DNA from 2 places in the Janthinobacterium kochi genome. Region 2 is predicted to be linked to the other one. Evidence: riboswitches for the same ligand, from Rfam matches in the RefSeq annotation. Region 2 holds a riboswitch; the other holds the start of a gene.
The links. A riboswitch is a leader RNA that binds a small molecule or an ion and turns the genes downstream of it on or off. The one in region 2 is predicted to bind thiamine pyrophosphate.

Region 1 (8,039 bases), on a different contig from region 2:
GCCACCATTCTCGGTCCGCCATGGGGATTCATGGGGCGTGACGGCAAGCCCACCGGCATGATGTACGAAATCGGCAATCGCATCGCGGAAGTTGCCGGGCTGCGCTATACCAATTCCCTTGTCCCTTATCCCAGAACCGCCGCCGATATTGAAAACGGGAGCGCCGACATGACCGTCCGCTTCGGCAACGATCAAATGACGCGCGGCGCCGTGCCGGCAGGCGTTGTCGTGTCCATGCCTATCATTCTCGTGGGTCCAGCCGGCAAGAACTATAGCAAGCTGAGTGAATTGCACGGCAAGACCGTTGGCGTGGTACGCACCAGCAAATATGTGGAGCAATTCGACACCGACAATGCGATCCACAAGTATCCCGTCAATGACTATGTCACCATGGCAAAGATGTTGGCGATGCGACGTCTGGACGCGGGGGTGGGATCCAGCCTGGGCCTGTTTTACGGCGCGTACATGGCCGGCGTGAAACCGGAAGACATTGGCATTCCGCTCGTCCTGGGCAGCAACGATTTCATTTTGTTTGTTTCCAAGAAAACCGCAAAGCCGGCAACGACGCGGGCACTGGAGGACGCGGTCAAGAAACTCTCGGCCAGCGGCGAGATCAAACAGATCATGAACAAGTACAGCAAGTCCTTCAGTCTGCCACAGAGATAAACCGTCCCCAGGCGCCCATGCGCGCACTGCACACATGCTGCCGTCTGCCGCGCTGGAAGTGCCACGTATAATTGCTTTTACCATTTACCGCCATTCTTTTTCGACAGGCCCCCATGCCCCAGACTCCCGATTTGCCGCCGGATTGGCACGCGTTTGAAACGGCCTATGACGTTGAAGCAACCTGGTTCAGGCTAGCCAGCGAATCGCTGGCAGTGCTTGGCGCCTCCGCTTTCAAGGATCAGGCATTTTCGGCATTTGCCTTCAACACCGTATCGTTCCCCTCCATTTCGCTGAGCTTTGACACCGATCCCGACAACAAGGAGCGCGGTGACTACCCTCCGGACTGGTCGAACGAGTGCATGGAAGTCGATGTGCCGGAAATGGGCCGACTGTGGGAGCAGGGCCATGCAAGGATCGAAGGCGCGCTGCTCGAGCTGATCGACGCCGCCGATGACGAGTTGCTCGATGTCATCGAAGAAGGCTATCTGCATAGCCTGAGAAAAACCATGGTGCGGCTGGAAACGAGCCATGCTTTCGACCAGATCAAGACGTGCGCGCGATTCTGGACCGTGGTCACGCAAGTCGATGCCGATACCGATGAAGAGGAGCGCCTGCTTGAGCAGGTGCGGCTGGCATGAATCATCAGCTCCTGAAGGTGGCGCCTGCCGATAACTGGCTCAATTTGACTTTATGACGGTTGTCCCGCTTGGCAAGGCAGCCTGCCGCAGCGCCTCCACCGGCAACTGAAAAAAGCGCGGCACCATCGCCGGCGACAGCTCGTCGCCGCTGTCCGCCATGGCCAGGCGGCCACTCAACAGCAGCATCACGTAGCCGTGGCCCAGCGACCAGCCGGCGCTGGCGGCGGCCTTTTCCCAGCGCGCATCGAGGCCCGCTTCGCGCACGGCCGCGCCGGCCGTCTGCAGCACATACTGGAAGCACGCTTGCGCCGCTTCCTGCAGGGCGGGGAACTGGCGCACGTCCTGGTGCTCGAACATCAGCCGGTAGTGGGCCGGCGCGGCCAGGGCGAATTCGATGTATTGCTGTCCCAGCAGCTGAAAACGCTGCTCGGCGGGCAGGCTGCCCGGCGGCGGCAGTTCAGTCTCCCATTTGGCGATCAGGCTGGCGAAACCTGCCGCCGCCACGTCGGCCAGCAAGGCTTCCTTGCTGGGGAAGTGGCGGTACACGGCGGCGATCGACACGCCCACCGTGCGCGCCAGTTCGCGTAGCGAGAGGGCGGCGTCGTGCTGCTGCGCCAGTTGCGCGATGGCGGTGGCGACCAGGGTGTCGCGTAAGTTGCCGTGATGATAGGTACTGGTTGTCGTCATTCTATGTTATCGCTGTTCACATTGTCGTGTATGATGGCCATGTTATCACTGAACACATGGAGAGAACATGCGAGAGATAAGCAACGTGGTACGCGCCGTGGCCATGCCGCCCGGTGCCAGCATCGCCCCCTTGTACCAGGGCAGCAACTTGGCCGACGCGTATGCCGTCGACCTGCCTACTGCGCAGGCGCGCCAGATGGACATGGAAAGCCTGGCGCGCATCCTGCTGGGCAGCCAGCCGGGCTGGGCGCACAAGTTGATGGTGCTGCGCGACGCCATCGTGGCGCGCTTCGGCATCCGGACGGCAAAGCAGATGGAAGCCAGGCCAGGCAAGCGCATCGGCATCTTCCGCATCTTTTCCGTCAGTGACGATGAAATCATCGTGGGCGAGGATGACAGTCACCTCGACTTCCGCTTGTCGGTGCTGCGCCACCGCGACGCGGGGCGGCATGGCAGCATCACCATGTCCAGCGTCGTGCATTGCCACAATGGGGTGGGGCGCGCCTACATCCTGCTGATCCGGCCTTTCCACAAGCTGATCGTGCAGCGTTCGCTGGCGCGCGCCGTCAAGGGCGGCTTTGCCTGAGCCGATGGAGGATGGACTGGGCAGGGAAGGGGGCGTGACGCTGCGGGCAATCTTGCTTATTCATGGCCGGTATTGCATACTGCGCCACCAGCCTCATCACGATTCCCATGAACGATACGCTTCTCCTGCTGGGGTTTGCCACCACGCCGCTTGAACTGATTTCCTTTGTCCTGGCACTGACAACCGTTGCGCTGAACATCCGCCAGAACCACTGGGCGTGGCTGTTCGCCATCATTTCCTCGGCCGCCTACGGTTTCGTGTTTTTCGAGTCGCGCCTGTATGGCGACATGGCCTTGCAACTGCTGTTCATCAGCGTCTCGTTCTGGGGCTGGTACCAGTGGCTGCATCCGGCCAGCGGCGGCAAGACGCTGCCCGTCACGCGCCTCGATGGACGCGGCTGGCTGGCTTGCGCCGCAGGCTGGCTGGTCGGCTTCCTGCTCATTGCCTGGCTGCTGACGACAACGGACACGGACGTGCCCCATGCCGATGGTTTCCTCACGGCAGGTAGCCTGGTCGGGCAATTCCTGTTGTCGCGCAAGAAGCTGGAAAACTGGATCGCCTGGATCATCGTCGACGTGCTGTATGTGTGGCTGTACCTGCACAAGGGTCTGACCTTGACGGCCGTGCTGTATGGAATCTTCGTCGTGATGGCCATCATCGGCCTGCTGGCGTGGAAAAAATCGGCGCCGGCCGCGCCCGGTGCCATGGTACTCAAGTGATGGAGCCTTGCGTGCGCGTGGCGATACTCGGCGCGGAATCGTCGGGCAAGTCGACACTGGCGGCGGCCCTGGCCGAGCGCCACGGCAGCGTCTGGGTGCCCGAATACTTGCGCGAATTTGTCGAAACGCAGGGTAGGGTGCCCGTCGCGGCCGACCAGTACGGTATTGCGCGCACGCAAGTTGAACGCGAAGCGGCCGCTGTCGCGCAAGCGCGTCACTTCCTGTTTTGCGATACGACGCCGCTGATGACGGCCGTCTACAGCCGCCATTATTTCGATGGCGCGGACGCGCAGCTGGCGGCGCTGGCCGATGCCACGCAGTACGACGTGACCCTGGTGACGGCACCCGACAGCCCATGGGTGGCCGATGGCTTGCAGCGCGAGTCGGAGGCCGTGCGCCAGCTGATCTACCGCTACCTGCTCGAAGAGCTCGACGCGCGTGGCATCGTCTACCACGTGTTGCACGACAAGCTGGAGGCGCGTCTGGAACAGGCGGCACCTTTGTTACAGCAGGCGCTCGCTGCAGCGCCTGCCATTTCCCTCAATTAAAAGTCAAACTGCGCCGATACCTTGAAAGTCCGGCTGGCGCCCGGGAACAGGTAGCCGCCGGCTTCCGGCGTCACGTCGCGCCAGTAGAACTTGTCGGCCACGTTGTTGACGGTGGCGCGCAGCACGGCTGTCTTGCCGGCAATGCGCGTGGCGTAGGCGGCGCCCAGGTTGAACACGTGGTATGACGGCACGAAGGTCGTGTTGTTGTACTCAAACGCTTTCTTGCCCGCATATTCCCAGCTGCCATTCACGCTCAAGCCCGCCACCTGTTGCACGGCGTAGTCCGCATGCGCGGCTGCCTTGAAGGCGGGCACGTTCGGTACGCGCTTGCCATCGAGGTCCGTATTGCCCGTGCCTGACTGCTGGCTGTTCAGGGCCGTCACGGACGCGCCCAGGCTCAGGTTGGCTGTTGCCTTGCCCTGTGCCGACAATTCCAGGCCGCGGTGCTGGGCCTGGCCATTGCGGACGAAATAATTCTCGGCATTGACATATTCGAGACCTTTGCGTATCTGGAACAGGCTGGCCGCCAGCATGAAGTCCGGCGTCACATCCATCTTCACGCCGAATTCGATCTGCTTCGAGCGGCTCGGCGTCAGCTCTTCGTTGGCGTTGTTCTCATAGATGCTGGCTGTGCCACCATGTTCCATACCCTGCGAATAGGCCGCATACATGGAGACGTTGTCGAGCGGGGTGTAGACGAGCGACACGTTGGGCAGCAGGAAGTCGTGCTTGGCGCGGATTTCCTTGTCGGCCTTGAGCACATACTGGTAGCCGTCGACATCGATATGGCGCAAACCGCCATGCAACTTCCAGTTCTGCGCCAGGCTGACGATATCCTGCACGAAGACGGCGTTTTCCTTGTCGTCGCGTACCAGGCGCACGGGTCCTGTAAGCCTATCCGATGGGGCGACGATGACGGGGCGGTAGATATTGCTGATGCCCACTTCCTTATACACGTACTTGCCGGCGTGGTCCTTGCGGTTGAAATACGACACGCCCACCGTGACTTCATGGCGCAGGCTACCGGTGGCGAACTTGCCCTGGATCATGGCTTGCGCGCTCAGCGGTTTTTTCGTTTCGCCCAGGCTGCGGAAATCCCACACGGAGAAATCGCCATTGCTGCAGAACACCGGGTACTCGCCTTCTGGGCTGCAGCCATACGGGTAGGCCGTATAGTCGTCGCGCTTGAACGAGTGCTGGTTGGCCGACAAGGTGGCGTGCCAGTCGTCATTGAAGGCGTACTGGAAGCGCAGGCCGATGTTGCTGGTGACCGTTTCCACGGGATGTGTCCACGGTTGCTTGTTGAGCATGGCGTCGGCGCTGACGTTGGCGGGCAGGCTGCCATTGCTCAGCAACTGGAAGCCGGGCGCCGTCGCCTGCGCCTTGTCCTGGTAGTCGGCATCGATTTGCAGCAGCGCTTGCGGCGAGATTTGCCAGTCGAAGGCGCCGGAAATAAACTTGCGGTTGCCGTCGGCGCCCTTGATGTAGGAGCGCAGACGCTCGGCGGCAACGTTGACGCGGTAGCCGAAGCGCGTGTCTTCCAGGCGGCCGCTCAGGTCGACGGCACCGTACAGGGTGCCCCGCTCGCGCGTTTCCACGGTGACCGTGCGCAGCGGCGCGGCGGTCGGGCGCTTGACGATGAAGTCGATCACGCCGCCCGGTGCGGCCACGCCTGCCTGCAAGCCGGCCAGGCCCTTCAGCACTTCGATGCGTTCCTTGTTTTCCAGCGGAATTTGCGTGTCGCCGGGAATGGCCACGCCATCCTTGCGGTAGCTGGAATTGGTGTCGAGCTTGAAGCCGCGGATGGTGAACTGTTCCGCATAGCCGACGGCGTTGTAGGAATCGTTGATGCTGGCATCGAGCTTGACGGCGTCGCTGAGATTGCGGATCTGTAAATCCTGCATGTCTTTTTGCGAAATGACGGTGACGGACGCGGGCGTCTGCAGCAGCGGCGCGTCGGCAAAGCCGCCCACGGAAGCGCGCTTGGCGGCCGGTGCCTTGCTGGCCGTGACGACGACTTCGGTCATGCTTTGCGTGTCGGCCTGCGCTTCGGCGGTGTCATTCGCGGCCAGGGCTGGCGCGGCAAACGCGTGCAGGATGGCCAGGGTCAGAACAGAAATAGATAAATTCGGTGTGGACATAGATTGCTCTTGGTTCAAACCGTCTCTTGGGAAAGAGCACGGCAGGCTGCTTGTTCGGCTGGCGCCAACGCAGGAGCTATCAAAGGAGGGAGGTACTTTGCGCTTTCCTTCGCTGGCATTATCCAGATCAGGTACGAAGGGTATCTCTCACCCGGATGACTGCTCCAGGACCCCTAGCGAAATGACAGCTTAGCATGAAGCACGGCCAGCTGTCCCCCTGGCTGACCGTTTTACAACAATGTGGTGCGAATCTACAAACTGAGTTCAAGCACCTTGCGGCTGACGGCGGGCGTGACCTCGCGCTGTTCGCCCAGCGCCGTCATGCCGTGCGCTTCCAGGGCGGCCACGACGGCGTCCACGCTGGCGTGGTTCAGGCCATAGTCGGCCAGGCGCGTCTTGACGCCCATGTGGCGGAAGAAGAATTCCGTGCGCGCGATGGCGGCCTCGATGCGGCCATCCTCGTCGCCGCCATCGAGACCCCAGACGCGGGCCGCATATTGCAGCAGCTTGGCGCGCTTGGCCTGCTTGCGCACGCGCAGCATGCTGGGCAGGATGATGGCCAGGGTTTGCGCGTGATCAAGCTCGTACAGGGCCGTCAATTCGTGGCCGATGGCGTGCGTGGACCAGTCCTGCGGCACGCCCACGCCGATCAGGCCGTTCAACGCCAGAGTGGCGCTCCACATCACGTTGGCGCGCACATCGTAGTCGTCCGGGTGCGACAGGGCTTTCGGGCCTTCCTCGATCAGCGTCAGCAGAATGCCTTCGGCGAAACGGTCTTGCACGGACGCGTTCACAGGGTAGGTCAGATACTGTTCCATCACATGCGCAAACGCATCGACGACGCCATTGCCCACCTGGCGCAGCGGCAAGGTAAACGTTTTCGACGGGTCCAGTACGGAGAACTTCGGATACACCTTGCGGCTCATGAACGAGCGCTTTTCCTGCGTGGCCTTGCGCGTGATCACGGCCGAGCCATTCATTTCGGAACCCGTGGCCGGCAAGGTCAATACGGTGCCGAAGGGCAGGGCGGCCTCGACGATCTTGCCGCCTTTCGCCAGGATGTCCCACGCCTCGCCTTCATGCAGGGCGGCGGCGGCGATGAACTTCGTGCCGTCGACCACGGAGCCGCCGCCGACGGCCAGCAGGAAATCGATGCGCTCGATTTTCACGAGGGCCACGGCCTGCATCAGGGTTTCATAGCTGGGATTGGGTTCGATGCCGGCAAATTCCAGCACGGTGTGGCCGGCCAGCGCCGCCTTGACTTCATCGTAGACGCCGTTCTGCTTGATGCTGCCGCCGCCGTAGGTCATCAGGACCCGCGCCTGCGGCGGGATCAGGCTGGCGATGGCGGCAATCTGGCCCTGGCCGAAGAGGACTTGCGTCGGATTGTAAAAGTCGAAATTGAACATGGGGCTCCTGCCGCTGAGGTTTAGGCTGTTGCTGAGCCATGATTATGGCCGAATGGGTGGAAACGTGTCGTGGACGCTTGAGCTTTTCGCCCGCGCGGTGGAGAATGCAGCCGATGTCACCACCACGCGAAAAGGAATGCGCATGACCACCGTCCCACTGGAAGAAGCGGGTTTGCCGGCCACGGCACTCGACATGCACCGCGCCATCGGCGCCACCATCGCCGCGCTGCAGGCGCTGGACTTGAACAGCCAGCGTTTCGAGGCGTGCACGGACCCGGAACTGCGCCGCGTGCTCGCGCATGCAGGCGACACCAGCCGCAAGGAAGCGGCCATGCTGCTCGAATGGATGCGCCGCCGCGATGCGCGCCTGGACACGGCCATGAAGGAAGCGCTGTTCAAGGCGGGTCCGATTGTTGCCCAGTATCACTATGACGAGAAAATAGTGTAACTATTGGTTTGTTGCTGTGGTGTACCATGCGCCACTTTCGCCTTGCTTCGCGTAGACTGTGCCCCGAACACGATTTTGGGAGAGTTTGCAACGATGAGATCATTACCATACCGAGAAGGCAGCTGGTTTGCCGTGCCCTTGCCGGGTGGCGGTTATGCCGTCGGCGTGGTGGCGCGCCGGGCGCCTGCCGGGCGCAT
Region 2 (8,039 bases):
CCCAGCCGCTCCAGGGTGCCCGCATTCATGCTCGAGGCATAGAATTGCCAGTGGCCCCGTCCTTGTTCCTTGGCGCGGTACATGGCGATGTCGGCATGCTTGATCAAGGTGTCGGCATTCTGGCCATCATCTGGATACACGGCCACGCCCATGCAACAGCTGAGAAAGAATTCATATTCGCCCAATTGCAGCGGCTGCGCCACGGCGTCCTGGATGCGTTGCAGCATGGCGGCGCCCGGTTCTCCATTGCCATGCTGGGGCAGCAGCAGCACGAATTCGTCGCCGCCCAGGCGCGCCACCGTGTCGACTTCGCGCGTGGCGTTGCGCAGGCGCTCGGCCACGTTTTTCAGCACAAGGTCGCCCGCATCGTGGCCCAGGGTATCGTTGACGAATTTAAAGCGGTCGAGGTCGATGAACACCACCCACAGGGGCAGGCCGCTGCGCCGCGTCACGGCCATCGCCTGCTCCAGCCGTTCGCGCAGTAGTGCCCGGTTGGCCAGGCCTGTGAGGATATCGTGCCTGGCCTGGAATTCCAGTTCCTGTTCGAAGCGCATGACGGTGCTGATGTCGTATTGCGCTACGACAAAGTGGCTGACGGGGCCATCGCCATCGTCGCGCATGGGCGCGACGAACAGCTCGCTCCAATAGCAGCTGCCATCCTTGCGGAAATTGCGCACGATGGCCTTGCCTTCGCGCTGTTCGCGCAGGGCGGCTGTAATCTCATGCATGTCTTGCCGCCCCTGTTCGGGACCCTGCAAGTCTTCCAGGCGCTGGCCAATGACTTCGCCGGCCGCATAGCCGGTGATGCGTTCGAAGGCGGGGTTGACGTATTCGATCAGGTAGCCCGGCGCATCGGCGCTGCACAGGATGACGGCATTGGCCGACACTTCGATGATGCGTTCGCGCAAACGCAGCGACTTTTCATTGTGCATGCGCGCGGCGATGTCTTCGGACAGGCGCAAGTTGGCAAACTGCAGCGCCGCCGTGCGCTCCCCCGTGATGCGGGCAATCACGGAATTGCGTGACACCAGCTGAAACACATACGCCGTTGCCAGCAGGCTCGACAGTAGTCCGCCCAGCAGCACGTACAGCGAGCCGCGATGGTTGGCGTCCAGGCTCATGCCGTTGGCCGGCAGCAGGGCGGCGCGCAGCGTGTGACCGCTGGCGTGGTACTGCAGCAGCAATCGGGTACTCTCCGACTCGATCTGGCGCGCCGAGGCGTAGCACAGGGCTGTCAGGCACAGCCCGACCGCCAGGGTGATCAGGGCGGAGGTGGAAATGGAAATGGAGATACGTTTGAAGAATGATTGCATGGTGGCATCCGGTAGCAGTGCCGGCGCCGATCCGTGATACGGCAGCCCTGACAGTGACTGACTGTAGGGCGCGAGGTACCTGACCGTCCGTGCGCTGGCGAACGGACGGCGATGCCGCCAAGAAATATAGTCGGGGCACTGTGGCAGCGCTGTGTTACGCTGCACTATTAGAGTGCCCTTCGTTCGGACGCCTTTCATTGATCCCCCTAGCTGACGACTGGAAACCAGGAAAACTGCCCATGTCGAGTCCGTATGCCCAGCTGCACAACCCAAATCAAAACCATTTGCTCGCCGCCATGCTTGACGCCGATTTCGCGCGCCTGGCCCCCCACCTGGAGCAAGTGTCCATGCTGCTGGGGGATGTGATCTACGATTCGGGCGACAAGCTGCCGCATGTGTATTTTCCCACCACGGCCATCGTTTCCATTCACTACCTGCTGGAAAACGGCGGCTCGTCGGAAATTGCCGGCGTCGGCAATGAAGGCGTCGTGGGCGTGTCGCTGTTCATGGGCGGCAACTCGACGCCCAGCCGCGCCGTCGTGCAGACGGGCGGCGTCGGCTACCGGCTGAAGGCCCATCTGCTGATGGAAGAATTCGACCGCGCCGGCCCCGTCATGCGCTTGCTGCTGCGCTATACGCAAGCCTTGATCACGCAAATGTCGCAGACGGCCGTGTGCAACCGCCACCATACGGTGGAGCAGCAGCTGTGCCGCTGGCTGCTGCTGACCATGGACCGCCTGCCGAACCGCGAGCTGACCATGACGCAGGAACTCATCGCCAACATGCTGGGCGTGCGCCGCGAAGGCGTGACGGAAGCGGCCGGGCGCTTGCAGGCGCGTGGCTTCATCAGTTACCGGCGCGGCCATATCTCCGTGCTGGACCGCGCCGGCCTCGAAGGCCATGTGTGCGAATGCTATGGCGTGGTCAAAAAGGAATTCACGCGCCTGCTGTCGGACGTGCGCCAGCGCCAAGGTTCCTGATCACTGCATTTCCCTCTTATCGTTGTCACAGCCCAGGCTACCTCATGCAATCTGTTGAAAACATCCCCCCGCGCGCACCGTCGCGCTGGCCCATGGCGCTGGCGTTTTCCTTCAGCGCCGTCGTGCTGCTGGCCGTCGGCGTGCTGGCCTGGCGCGCGCCGTTCGAGACGGCCTGCGCCATTGATGCGCTGGTATTCCTGTTGCTGATGCTGCTCGTGGCGCTGTACCGGCGCACGGTGTCGGCCAGCCTGCCGCGCCAGTTGCTCAAGGCGGGCGCCTTGCAGGATGCGATTTTCAATAGCGCCAATTTCTCGTGCATCGCCACCGATGCACAGGGCGTGATCCAGATTTTCAACGTGGGCGCCGAACGCATGCTCGGCTATGAAGCGAGCGACGTGGTCGACAAGCTGACGCCGGCCGGTATTTCCGATGCGCAAGAAATCATCGCGCGCGCCGCTGCCCTCAGTGCTGAACTCGACACGGTCATCACGCCAGGCGTGGAAGCGCTGGTGTTCAAGGCCACGCGCGGCATCGAAGACATCTACGAATTGACGTATATCCGCAAGGATGGCAGCCGCTTCCCCGCCATCGTCTCCGTGACGGCCTTGCGCGACGCGCAGAGCAAGGTCATCGGTTACTTGCTGATCGGCACCGACAACACGGCGCGCAAGCAGGTCGAGGCGGAACAGGCGCAGCTGGACCAGCGCTTGCGCGAGCAGCAGTTCTACACGCGCTCGCTGATCGAATCGAATATCGACGCCCTGATGACGACGGACCCGCGCGGCATCATCAGCGACGTCAACCAGCAGATGGAAGCGCTGACGGGCTGCACGCGCGACGAATTGATCGGCGCACCGTGCAAGAATTACTTTACGGAGCCGGAACGGGCCGAGGAAGCCATCGCGCGCGTCTTGCGCGAAGGAAAATTGACGAATTACGAACTGACAGCCCTGGCGCGCGACGGCAAGCAGACGGTGGTGTCGTACAACGCCTCGACTTTCCATGACCGCGACCGCAAGCTGCAGGGCGTGTTTGCCGCCGCCCGCGACGTGACGGAACGCAAGCAGTTCGAACTGGCCTTGCAAGACACGAATATTGAAATGGAAAAGGCCCGCCAGGCGGCGGAAAAGGCGAACCTGGCCAAGTCCGAGTTCCTGTCGAGCATGAGCCATGAATTGCGCACGCCCTTGAACGCCGTGCTGGGCTTTGCGCAGCTGATGGCCTCCGAGACGCCGGCGCCGAGCTTGCCGCAGCAGCGCTCGATCGACCAGATCCTCAAGGGCGGCTGGTATCTTTTGCGTCTGATCAATGAAATCCTCGACCTGGCCATGATCGAGTCGGGCAAGGTCACCATGTCGGAAGAGGCGATGTCCTTGCTCGACGTGCTGCAGGATTGTCAGGCGATGATCGCGCCGCAGGCGGAAAAGCGCGGCATCAGCATGCATTTCCCCCGTTGCGGCCAGGCTTTCTATGTGCATGCCGACCGTACGCGCGTCAAACAGGTGATGATCAATCTGCTGTCGAACGCCATCAAGTACAACCAGAGCGGCGGCAGCGTGAAAGTCGATTGCCGCCAGCGCGGCGACAAAGTGCGCACCAGCGTCACCGATAGTGGCGCCGGCCTGAATGCCGAACAGATGAGTCAGCTGTTCCAGCCTTTCAACCGCCTGGGCCAGGAAAGCAGCACGGAAGAGGGCACGGGCATCGGCCTGGTCGTCACCAAGCAGTTGGTCGAACTGATGGGCGGCACCATCGGCGTCGACAGCACGGTGGGCCTGGGTACCACCTTCTGGGTGGAATTCAAGGCATCGCGCGCGCCTGAGCTGCACCTGGAGGAGGGCGAAGTCTTGCCTGTGGTGCAGGAAAATCAGGAAATCCAGCGCACCTTGCTGTATGTGGAAGACAATCCCGCCAACCTGGCGCTGGTCGAGCAATTGATCGCCCGCCGCAGCGATTTGAAGCTGCTGACGGCCATCGATGCGCACCTGGGCATCGACCTGGCGCGCACGTATCAGCCGGACGTGATCTTGATGGATATCAACCTACCTGGCATCAGCGGCTATGGCGCGCTGCACATCCTGCACGACGACCCGCTCACCAGCCACATTCCCGTGATGGCCCTGTCGGCCAACGCCGTGCCGCGCGACATCGAGAAAGGCCTGGAAGCGGGCTTCTTCCGTTACCTGACCAAGCCGATCAAGGTCGTCGAATTCATGGATGCGCTCGACGTGGCCCTGCACCATGCGGCCGCGCACGGCCTGGCCGACGACATTCACGCAGTACGCTAATTCAGCACTTATTTTTAGGAACACCGCCATGCTTCAAGCCACCGAGATCCTGAACGCCAGCATCCTCATCGTTGACGACCAGGAGGCCAACGTCATGCTGCTCGAACAGGTGCTGCGCAACGCCGGCTACACGCGCATCACTTCCACCATGGACCCGCAAGCCGTGCGCGCGCTGCACCAGCAGCACCGCTACGACCTGATCCTGCTCGACTTGCAGATGCCGGAAATGGATGGCTTCGAAGTCATGGAAGGCTTGCGCGATATCGAGGCGGGCAGCTATCTGCCCGTGCTGGTGATCACTGCCCAGCCCGGCCACAAGCTGCGCGCGCTGCAAGCCGGCGCCAAGGACTTCGTCAGCAAGCCCTTCGACCTGGTGGAGGTGAAAACGCGCATCCACAACATGCTGGAAGTGCGTTTGCTGTACCAGAAGCTGGCCGAATACAATAAGTCGCTGGAACAGATGGTGGAAGAGCGCACGGCGGAGTTGCGCGAAAGCGAAGCGCGCTTCCAGCGCTTCACGGAACTGTCGTCCGACTGGTACTGGGAACAGGATGCGCAGGGTAACCTGACGCGCTTTTCCGGCCCCGTGGCTGAAATGCTGGGCATCGGCAGCGAAGAAGAGCCGCAGCGCTGGAACGCCGCCGAACGAGCGCTGCTCGACGCCAAGATTGCCGCACGCGAACCGTTTCTCGATTTTATCTACAGCCGCGCCAACCTCGACGGCAGCACGCAGTACCTGCAGGTCAGCGGCGAACCGATGTTCGACAATGGCAGCCGCTTCATCGGCTACCGCGGCATCGGCCTCGATGTCACGGAGCGCTTGCGTATCGCCTGATTTATACTTGCTGCTATCCACATCCACAAGGAAAGCATCATGGCTGACAAATCACCACCGCAATACTGGTTCCCCGCCAAGACCTATGGCTGGGGCTGGGGCTTGCCCATCACCTGGCAGGGCTGGCTGGTGTTCCTGGCCGCGCTGGCGCTGTTCGCCTGCGGCGCCTTCCTGTTCCCGCCGCAAACCATGCTCGTCGGCTACATCGTCTATGAAGTGGTCATCGTTGCCGCGCTCATTTTTATCTGCCAGCTGAAGGGCGAACCGACCGGCTGGCGCTGGGGCAAGAAGAAATAAGCGTGCTGGCATCTGCTGCATTGCAGCAGATGCACATAGACGACAAAGCAAGAAATCATCTGGCCACGCGGCACGAACCGCGTATAATTGGCTCGCTGCCGCAAGGCGGCAAACGCTAGGGGTCCTGCCTTTCGCTGTGGAAACACAGTGCAAGCGCGGGTGAGAAATACCCTCCGAACCTGATCTGGATAATGCCAGCGAAGGGAAGCTTTAGGATGAACGCACCCCGCCTTTCCGCGTGCGCAATTCCGAACCTCCTTAGCTGGCTCCAGGCTATAAATAGTCTAGCTGCAAGTCTAGCCAAGGAGCCAAAATGAACGCCAACCCGAAATTCCTCTCCGCCACCGCCACGGTCGACGAAGCCGCCATCGCGCCGCTGCCCAATTCACGCAAGATTTACGTGCAAGGCAGCCGCCCCGACATCCGCGTGCCCATGCGCGAGATCAGCCAGTCCGACACGGAAGCGTCGTTCGGCGGCGAAAAGAATCCACCGATCTACGTGTACGACACCTCCGGCCCCTACACGGACCCGGACGTGAACATCGACATCCGCTCGGGCCTCGATACGCCGCGCCTGCCATGGATAGTCGAACGTGCCGACACGGAAGAATTGCCCGGTCCCACCTCTGACTACGGCATCGCCCGCCTGGCGGACCCGAAGCTGGCCGAGCTGCGTTTCAACTTGCACCGCAAGCCGCGCCGCGCCATTGCCGGCAAGAACGTCACGCAAATGCATTACGCCCGCCAGGGCATCATCACGCCGGAAATGGAATTCGTCGCCATCCGCGAAAACATGCGTCGCCAGGAATATTTGCGCGAGCTCAAGGCTTCCGGCCCCATGGGCGAGCGCCTGGCCGACCTGATGGGCCGCCAGCACCCGGGCCAGTCGTTCGGCGCCAGCATCCCGGCCGAAATCACGCCGGAATTCGTGCGCGAGGAAATCGCCCGCGGCCGCGCCATCATCCCCGCCAACATCAACCACCCGGAAGTGGAACCGATGATTATCGGCCGCAATTTCTTGGTGAAAATCAATGCGAACATCGGCAATTCTGCCGTCACCTCGTCGATCGGCGAGGAAGTGGAAAAAATGACATGGGCCATCCGCTGGGGCGGCGACAATGTCATGGACTTGTCCACCGGCAAGCATATCCACGAAACGCGCGAATGGATCGTGCGCAACAGCCCCGTGCCCATCGGTACCGTGCCGATTTACCAGGCGCTGGAAAAGGTCAATGGCAAGGCCGAAGACCTGACGTGGGAAATCTTCCGCGACACCCTGATCGAGCAGGCCGAGCAGGGCGTCGATTACTTCACCATCCATGCTGGCGTGCTGCTGCGCTACGTGCCGATGACGGCCAAGCGCTTGACGGGCATCGTCTCGCGCGGCGGCTCCATCATGGCGAAGTGGTGCCTGGCGCATCACCAGGAATCGTTCCTGTACACGCATTTCGAAGACATTTGCGAAATCATGAAGGCGTATGACGTCTCGTTCTCTCTGGGCGACGGCTTGCGCCCCGGTTCCATCTACGATGCCAACGACGAGGCGCAGCTGGGCGAACTGAAAACCCTGGGTGAGCTGACGCAAGTCGCCTGGAAGCACGACGTGCAAGTGATGATCGAAGGCCCGGGCCACGTGCCCATGCAATTGATCAAGGAAAACATGGACTTGCAGCTGGAGCAGTGCGGCGAGGCGCCGTTCTACACGCTGGGACCGTTGACGACCGATATCGCGCCCGGCTACGACCACATCACGTCCGGCATCGGCGCGGCCATGATCGGCTGGTATGGCACGGCCATGCTGTGCTATGTGACGCCGAAGGAACACCTGGGCCTGCCCAACAAGGCCGACGTCAAGGACGGCATCATCACCTACAAGATTGCGGCGCATGCGGCCGACCTGGCGAAAGGCCATCCGGGCGCGCAAATCCGCGACAACGCCTTGTCGAAAGCCCGCTTTGAATTCCGCTGGGACGACCAGTTCAATATCGGCCTGGACCCGGACAAGGCGCGTGAATTCCACGATGAAACCCTGCCCAAGGATTCGGCCAAGGTGGCGCATTTCTGCTCCATGTGCGGCCCGCACTTCTGCTCGATGAAGATCACGCAGGAAGTGCGCGAATATGCGGCCGGCATGGGCATCGCGGAAGACAAGGCGCTCAAGCAGGGCATGGAAATCAAGGCCATCGAGTTCATCAAGAACGGTGCCGAGCTGTATCGCAAGGTCTGAAGGAGAGCGTGATGCCTGCATTGATATCCATCACGCTCAACGGCGCGCCGCATCAGGTGCCGCCGGGGCAAACCCTGGACCAACTGATCGCCGCGCTGT

Region 1: it holds a riboswitch for thiamine pyrophosphate, as region 2 does, so the genes downstream of both, ACQ4WL_RS01320 (TonB-dependent siderophore receptor) here and thiC (phosphomethylpyrimidine synthase ThiC) in region 2, are expected to answer to the same signal.

What each region holds. Positions count from the first base shown of each region.
Region 1 is NZ_JBNYXO010000001.1:278,474-286,512, forward strand. It holds gene ACQ4WL_RS01290 (substrate-binding periplasmic protein) at 1-666, shown strand, start outside; gene ACQ4WL_RS01295 (hypothetical protein) at 780-1,304, shown strand; gene ACQ4WL_RS01300 (TetR/AcrR family transcriptional regulator) at 1,344-1,991, opposite strand; gene ACQ4WL_RS01305 (DUF2867 domain-containing protein) at 2,059-2,577, shown strand; gene pnuC (nicotinamide riboside transporter PnuC) at 2,685-3,296, shown strand; gene ACQ4WL_RS01315 (AAA family ATPase) at 3,296-3,844, shown strand; gene ACQ4WL_RS01320 (TonB-dependent siderophore receptor) at 3,841-5,985, opposite strand; TPP riboswitch at 6,073-6,170, opposite strand; gene ACQ4WL_RS01325 (iron-containing alcohol dehydrogenase) at 6,237-7,394, opposite strand; gene ACQ4WL_RS01330 (ferritin family protein) at 7,537-7,842, shown strand; gene ACQ4WL_RS01335 (Imm26 family immunity protein) at 7,936-8,039, shown strand, end outside.
Region 2 is NZ_JBNYXO010000007.1:159,952-167,990, reverse strand. It holds gene ACQ4WL_RS17180 (putative bifunctional diguanylate cyclase/phosphodiesterase) at 1-1,313, opposite strand, end outside; gene ACQ4WL_RS17175 (Crp/Fnr family transcriptional regulator) at 1,553-2,293, shown strand; gene ACQ4WL_RS17170 (PAS domain S-box protein) at 2,338-4,581, shown strand; gene ACQ4WL_RS17165 (response regulator) at 4,610-5,416, shown strand; gene ACQ4WL_RS17160 (hypothetical protein) at 5,456-5,713, shown strand; TPP riboswitch at 5,821-5,936, shown strand; gene thiC (phosphomethylpyrimidine synthase ThiC) at 6,027-7,940, shown strand; gene thiS (sulfur carrier protein ThiS) at 7,961-8,039, shown strand, end outside.